Regions from separate parts of the Mesorhizobium sp. M0019 genome, predicted to be linked through region 1. Evidence: riboswitches for the same ligand, from Rfam matches in the RefSeq annotation. Region 1 holds a riboswitch; each other region holds the start of a gene.
What was found. Region 1 has a riboswitch for cobalamin ahead of NKK47_RS04335 (DUF1636 family protein). Riboswitches for the same ligand answer to the same signal wherever they lie in the genome.
Positions count from the first base shown of each region.

Region 2: linked by a shared signal. The riboswitch ahead of NKK47_RS13145 (CbtB domain-containing protein) and the one ahead of NKK47_RS04335 (DUF1636 family protein) in region 1 are both predicted to bind cobalamin.
Region 3: linked by a shared signal. The riboswitch ahead of metE (5-methyltetrahydropteroyltriglutamate--homocysteine S-methyltransferase) and the one ahead of NKK47_RS04335 (DUF1636 family protein) in region 1 are both predicted to bind cobalamin.

Region 1 covers NZ_JAMYVK010000003.1:177,557-179,750, forward strand. The annotation lists gene cobW (cobalamin biosynthesis protein CobW) at 1-626, opposite strand, end outside; gene NKK47_RS04335 (DUF1636 family protein) at 623-1,057, opposite strand; cobalamin riboswitch at 1,096-1,299, opposite strand; gene NKK47_RS04340 (winged helix-turn-helix domain-containing protein) at 1,329-2,194, opposite strand, start outside.
Region 2 covers NZ_JAMYVK010000014.1:124,880-127,073, forward strand. The annotation lists gene cobU (bifunctional adenosylcobinamide kinase/adenosylcobinamide-phosphate guanylyltransferase) at 1-240, opposite strand, end outside; gene NKK47_RS13140 (CbtA family protein) at 233-1,015, opposite strand; gene NKK47_RS13145 (CbtB domain-containing protein) at 1,031-1,210, opposite strand; cobalamin riboswitch at 1,247-1,443, opposite strand; gene NKK47_RS13150 (aromatic ring-hydroxylating oxygenase subunit alpha) at 1,585-2,194, shown strand, end outside.
Region 3 covers NZ_JAMYVK010000027.1:53,548-55,741, forward strand. The annotation lists gene NKK47_RS19830 (hypothetical protein) at 33-287, opposite strand; cobalamin riboswitch at 841-1,041, shown strand; gene metE (5-methyltetrahydropteroyltriglutamate--homocysteine S-methyltransferase) at 1,136-2,194, shown strand, end outside.

The DNA.
Region 1 (2,194 bases):
CGAGCAACGTGCTTGCCGATGACGGCATTGGCACGGACCGAGCCGGCTGCGTCCATCAGGTCGCTCTTCGACAGGATGATCAGGTCGGCGCAGGCGAGCTGGTCTTCGAACACTTCCTCGACCGGATCGTCATGGTCGAGCGTCTCGTCCTGCGCGCGCTGGGCCTGCAGGGCGTCCATGTCGTTGGCTACGCGGCCATCAGCCAGCGCCGGTCCGTCGACCACGGCAATGACGCCGTCCACCGTCACGCGGCTTTTCACCGACGGCCACTGGAAGGCCTGGACCAGCGGCTTGGGCAAAGCGAGGCCGGATGTCTCGATCAGGATGTGGTCGACCCTCGGCGTCAGCGACAGGATCTGGTCCAGCGCCGGGACGAAATCATCGGCGACGGTGCAGCAGATGCAACCATTGGCCAGCTCGACGATGTTTTCCTCGGGGCAGGTGTCGATGGCGCAGCCCTTCAGGATCTCGCCGTCGATGCCGATGTCGCCGAACTCGTTGACGATGATGGCCAGGCGCTTGCCTTTGGCGTTTTCGAGCAAATGGCGGATCAACGTCGTCTTGCCGGCGCCGAGAAAGCCGGTGACCACGGTGCAGGGAACGCGCGAAAGGGAGGCAGCGGTCATGTCAGGTCCTTCAAAAGGTCAAGGGGAGGGATGCGGGCAACCAGGCCGCGCTTCAGGCAATCGGGACGGCCGCGCCATGGAATGAGCCCATCCGTCGAGGTGGCGAACAGCTTTGCCCCGGTGACGAGATCGGCGCCGCTGGTCGTGGTCAGATCACCGAAGACGTAACTCCAGCAGCCGTCGCGCAGCATGGCCGCGCTGAGCCGGCGCTTGCAATTGCCGAGGCATTCGACGGTACGGATTTTGATGTTTTCGCTGGAAGCGGCGCGGCGCGTGTCCTCTGCGAGCAGTTCGCCGGCGCGCGGATGAGCGTCCGAACCGGTCTCGTCACGGCAGGACGAGCAGACGATGACGGTAACGCCGGCCGGGGAATCACCATGGCCGGACAATAAATCCGCTGTCTCAGCCGGAAAACTGCTGTCGCGTTCCAAATCAGGCTCCTTGCCCGGAAAACCCGCCAGGCGATCGGATTCTTATGTCCTAGACGGCAGGTCTCCTGGCTCGCGGGTCATCGCCTGGGTGCCGCCTTCCCGGGAATATCCCAGTGGTTTTCGGCCGAGGCTCGTCGCTTACAGTTGCGGGGACAGCCGCGGATTTGAAATCGAGATTTCGCACCGCATTCCCTCTTGGCCCCTGCCGTTGCGGGCAGGGGACCGTCTGGAACGGATTTAGGCTTGTGGAGGCAGTCGTGTCAACGCACGTCTATGACGCGGCGATATCCGCTAGCGGCTGGCCAAGGTCGCCGGCAGCTGTCACCTCGATGCGCTCAAGCCCGAGCCAGCCCTGCATCTGCTTCAATTCCTCGAAGAGTTCGGCAGCGGTTTGTGGCGGGGCGCCGGGCTCCGCATAGGCGGCATGGACGCGCAATACGCCGGCCGGGCGGTCGGCCCTGAGGTCGACACGCCCGACGATGCTGTCGCCGAGCAGGAATGGCAGCACATAATAGCCATACCGGCGCTTTTCGGCCGGCGTGTAGATCTCGATGCGGTAGTGGAAATCGAACAACCGCTCGGTGCGCGATCGTTCGAAGACGACGGGATCGAACGGCGCGAGCAAGGCGCGCGCCTCGATCTTGCGCGGCAAACGGGCGTCCTTGTGGAGATAGGCTGTTTTGTTCCAGCCGTCGACGCTCACCGGCAACAGCTCGCCGGCCTCGACCAGCTCCTCGATGCGGCCCTTGATGTCGGCGGGCGAGAGGCGGAAATAGTCGCGCAGGTCGCCTGCCGTGGCGATGCCGTGGGCACGGGCCGAGATGCGCAGCAATTCGCGGTGAGCGTCTTCGGGGGAGGGCGTTGGCAGACTCAGTATTGTTGGCGGCAGCACGCGCTCCGGCAGATCGTAGAACCGTTCGAAGCCGCGGCGATGCGCCGTGGTGATGCGGCCGGCCCAGAACAGCCATTCGAAGGCGTGCTTTGCATGGCTCCAGCCCCACCAGCCGCCCGAACCCTTCTGCCCTTCGAAAGCCGACGCCGCGATCGGGCCTCGTTCGGCGACCTCGCGATAGATGTCTTCGATATAGGCGGCGTGCTCGCGGCCCCATTTGGCCAGTCCGCTGTACATTTGGTCGC
Region 2 (2,194 bases), on a different contig from region 1:
AGGCAGCGCTCCGATCGCGCCGGCAAGGTCGAGCGGCGCATCGATGGTCGTCCAGCCGGCGCCGCGGCGCGAGCGGTGCAGCGCGATGCGCTGGCGCATCTCGTCGTCATAGGCTTGCGCCGTGGCGATATAGCTCCAAGGCGGCGGGCCGACCGTCACCAGGCTCTCGGCATGCGCGCTCATGCCGGGGCGCGCACCGCCGATGACCAGGGTCAGTGCCCCGGCAGCGCGGTCAGGCAAAGCTGTCGCGCAGGCTGGTCGCCGTGCCCGTGAAGCGTCCGCGCACCACGCCGACGACCGCGCCGAGCACCAGCCAGAACACCAGATTGGTCAGCGTCACCGCCACCACGAACTGGTGGTGCAGGCCTTCCGGGATCGCCGTCTCGAAGCTATCGGGCTGCGGCGCGCCGACGATATGCGGCGCAACGATCAACGCCACGGCAAGAGCCACCAGCGGCAGCGATCTGCGGAAGACGATAAGGCCGAGACCGGCCGCTGTCGCCACCACTGTTGCCCACCACCATATCTGGCGTTGGACAAGGTCGGCCGCCGGCATCGCCGGCAGTTCCGGCGGCAGGCCGAGGCCCGGCGCCAGCGTGAATGCGGCAAAGCCGGCCAGCCCCCAGAACAGGCCCTGGCGCCAATTGCCGATGCCGCCGGCGAATTCCGAAACCGCAACCAGGACCAGCGCAAAGCCGATGCCGGTGACGATATTGGCAACGACGCTGAAGCCGAAGCGTTCGAAACCGTCCGCCGGCGCCCAGCCTTCGTCTTCCGCCGGAGCCATTGCTTCAGCCGGTGCCGGCGCGGCGCTGCTCATAGCCGTCATGCCCGCGGCGTTTTCAGCCGGTGTCGCAGGTGCCGCGGCATGGTCATGGCCGCCGCCGGCCTGTTCGTAGACTTCCGCCTTTAGGATGAGCGGCACCGTGGCATAGGCTTGCATGCAGGCGAGAGCCACGCCGGCCACAAGCCCTGCGATCGCCGCGATGAACACGACGTTGCGAAACAGTGTCATGATGTCAGCCCCTTGTTAGTGGCAGGGAAAGCCCATCGAATGGCGATAGTCGTGCGCGGCATTGTGGACCGCATCGATATGCGAGAAGCCGACAAAGCCCATGACGAAAATGCCGAGGAATGCAGCAAGCGCCAGCTGCATGAGACGCGACTGCGAGGAGGCGGAAGCGCCGAGCGAAACGGAAGCGGTATTCATGTCTTGTCCTTTCGCCCTCCACCCGAGGGCATAGAAGTCAGTTTCCTGTCGCCGGCAGGTCTCCTGGCTCGCGGATCAGCGCCCTTCCCCACCTTCCCGAAGGCGAACCTTCAGTGGCATATGGAGAGGACTACCGCACACAGTTGCGGGGGCAGCCACGGCATTGGGCAAACAACTTGCCCTCACCGCATTCCCTCTTGGTTCCAAACGGAACCGACGACATCAGCGACTATAGGCAGAATCGCCGCGCCCGGCAAACCAAATTCCGCCGGATCGTGTGGCGAATGCGCCGCCTCGCCAAGCCCGGTCGGCCGGCGCCGCGATTGACAATTTTCGCAGCCGGGTGTCGGCTGGCGGATGGGGAGGAAGCCGGCATGCAACCCAGCCCGAATGAGCGCGGTCCCTACAACGGCCTGACGCGGGCCGAGCCGACGCTGCCGTCATCAGCCTATTGGGACATCGCGGCCTATCAGCGCGATCTCGAGGCCATCTGGTATCGCAACTGGCTGCTCGTCTGCCGCGAGGCCGACCTTGCCCAGCCGCTGGCTTTCAGGACGTTCCGCATAGGCACGCAGGAGGTCGTCGTGCTGCGCGACGAGACCGGCGAGTTGCGCGCCTTCCACAACACCTGCCGGCATCGCGGCTCGCAGCTTTGCCAGCAGAGCGAAGGACGGCTGAAGGCGCGGCTCATCACCTGCCCATACCATGCCTGGTCCTATTCGCTGCACGGCGATCTGGTGCGCGTGCCGTCGAAATCGCTGCCGGACGGCTTCGACAAGGCCGATCATCCGCTCTACCGGGTCGCGCTTTCGGTGTGGCGCGGTTTCGTCTTCGTCAATCTGGCGGAAGACGCTGCCGGCTCGGCTGAAACATCCTTCGATCCGGCATCCGGCAACCTCGCCAACTGGCCGTTGGAAACGCTGCTGAGCGGCCATGTGCTGCGCAAGGTGATAAACTGCAACTGGAAGGTATTTTGGGAAAATT
Region 3 (2,194 bases), on a different contig from region 1:
CTGGGCGGTCCGCCGCGATGGCTATCTCCATGTCAGTCGGCGCCGAACTTTGACTGCCCGCTGCTTTTGATGAATTTGGCGAGGTCCCGCGCATAATCACTCTTGGTCTTCTCCTTGAGGCCCTGTGTCGCGAACTTGTGGTCCAGCAGGGCAAACAGGTCCAAGTCCCCTTCCGCCTGTGGCGCTGGCTTGCCCTCACCGCCCTCGGTTTCCCAATTGGGGACCGCTTCTGCGCGCTGCACCGTGGCGATTGTCCGCCCAAGACGCATCACAAGATCGAACGCCAAACCGTGCGCGTGCACGACGATTTGCCGCTCAGGCCTCATTTGGACAGGACTTGAGCTGGCCCGGTGGTTTGAGCCGGGTTACCTTGAGCCGGTGGGCTGCGAACAAGCAGTTCGAGACATTGGCCTCGATCACTTCGCAACACGCCGCGCGCCTGGCCTCGGTGTGCTCCCCCCGAAATCGTTGTGTCATATCACCGAGGGCATCACGGCCAACAGCTTCCACATGGGCAACAGCCTCGCCATTGAGCCGAATATGGTCGCGAGCAGATCACCAACGAAGCGGGCGGAACCTCGGAGCCGAAGTTCGACGCCGAGGTGGTTCGCATGATGCGCTAAGCAGCACCACGGCGCTTGCCGGTATGTTTGCTGCCGGCAGCCGACGAACTCCTATCCTCTGGACAAGGGCGCCGTGCGTCATTGCTTTGATTTACCGGCCGCTCAAGGCTTCCACAGTTTTCGCTTTCGAGGCGACCTTTGGAACATGCCAACGGAAATTTAACATAACGACATAAACATTTCTTTATGCGGCGTTGACAAAGAAGCGAACTGCTGTAATTGTCTCCCGCGTCGTGGTTCTCCGTACGGCGCTGCCGCAGCGGAGCTAAGAGGGAAGCCGGTGCGATGCCGGCGCTGCCCCCGCAACTGTTAGCGGCGAGCCAACCCCACTCATGTCACTGAGGCGAATAGCCTTGGGAAGACGGGTAGAGGCTATGACCCCGCGAGCCAGGAGACCTGCCACGGCGAATTACGTCCACGGGCGGGGTGTCTCGGTGGCCGCTGCAGCCTGGCGTTCGTGCCGGCCTGCTAGCGCCTTCCTTGTCACCGACGCCCAACCATCGGGGTCTGGCATGACTGTCTCTCAGCAAATTCCTGTAGCAACGCTCGGCGTGCCCCGCTTCGGTCGTCGGCGAGAACTGAAATTCGCGCTTGAAAGCTACTGGTCCGGAAAATCGTCCGCTGCCGACCTTCTCACGACCGCGAAGGCGCTCCGTGCCGCTAGCTGGGAGGAGCAGCACGACCGCGGCGTGTCGAAAATCCCGTCGAACGACTTCTCGATCTACGACCATGTGCTCGACACCGCAGCCATGGTCGGCGCCGTTCCATCCCGTTACGGCTGGAATAGCGGCGAGGTTCCACTTGACATCTACTTCGCAATGGCGCGGGGCAACCAGGGTCAGACGGAGGATTGTCGACACGCTGGTCACCAGCAGGCGGCTCATCGGTCTGATGTAACCGCGATGGAAATGACCAAGTGGTTTGACACCAACTATCACTACATTGTGCCGGAACTCGACGATAATCAGACGTTCGCCCTCTCGTCGACGAAACCGGTCGACTACTTCCTCGAGGCTAAAGCTCTCGGCATTCACACACGCCCAGTCATCCTTGGACCGATCACCTTCCTCAAGCTGGCGAAATCGCCTGCCGAAGGCTTCGATCCCATCGCGCTCCTGCCGAGGCTGCTGCCCGTCTACGAGCAACTCCTGCAGAGGCTGAAGCTGTCGGGAGCCGACTGGGTGCAGATCGATGAGCCAGCGCTTGTCCTCGATCTGAACCCGAACGAACGAGCTGCGTTCGAATTCGCCTATGGCCAGCTGTCAAAAGCCGCGCCCGAGTTGAAAATCATGCTGGCTACGTATTTCGGGCCGCTGGGAGACAATCTCGAAACCGCGGTTTCTCTGCCCCTGGCCGGGCTGCATATTGATCTCGTGCGCGCTCCCGAGCAGCTGGAAACGGTGGGTCGGCTCGCACCGAAGGATCTGGTGCTCTCGCTTGGCTTGATCGATGGCCGCAACGTCTGGCGTGCGAACCTGCCCGCCATTCTCGACCGCATCAAACCGATCGTCGCCGGCTGGCCCTTGGACCGCGTCGAGATCGCGCCTTCTTGCTCGATGCTGCATGTGCCG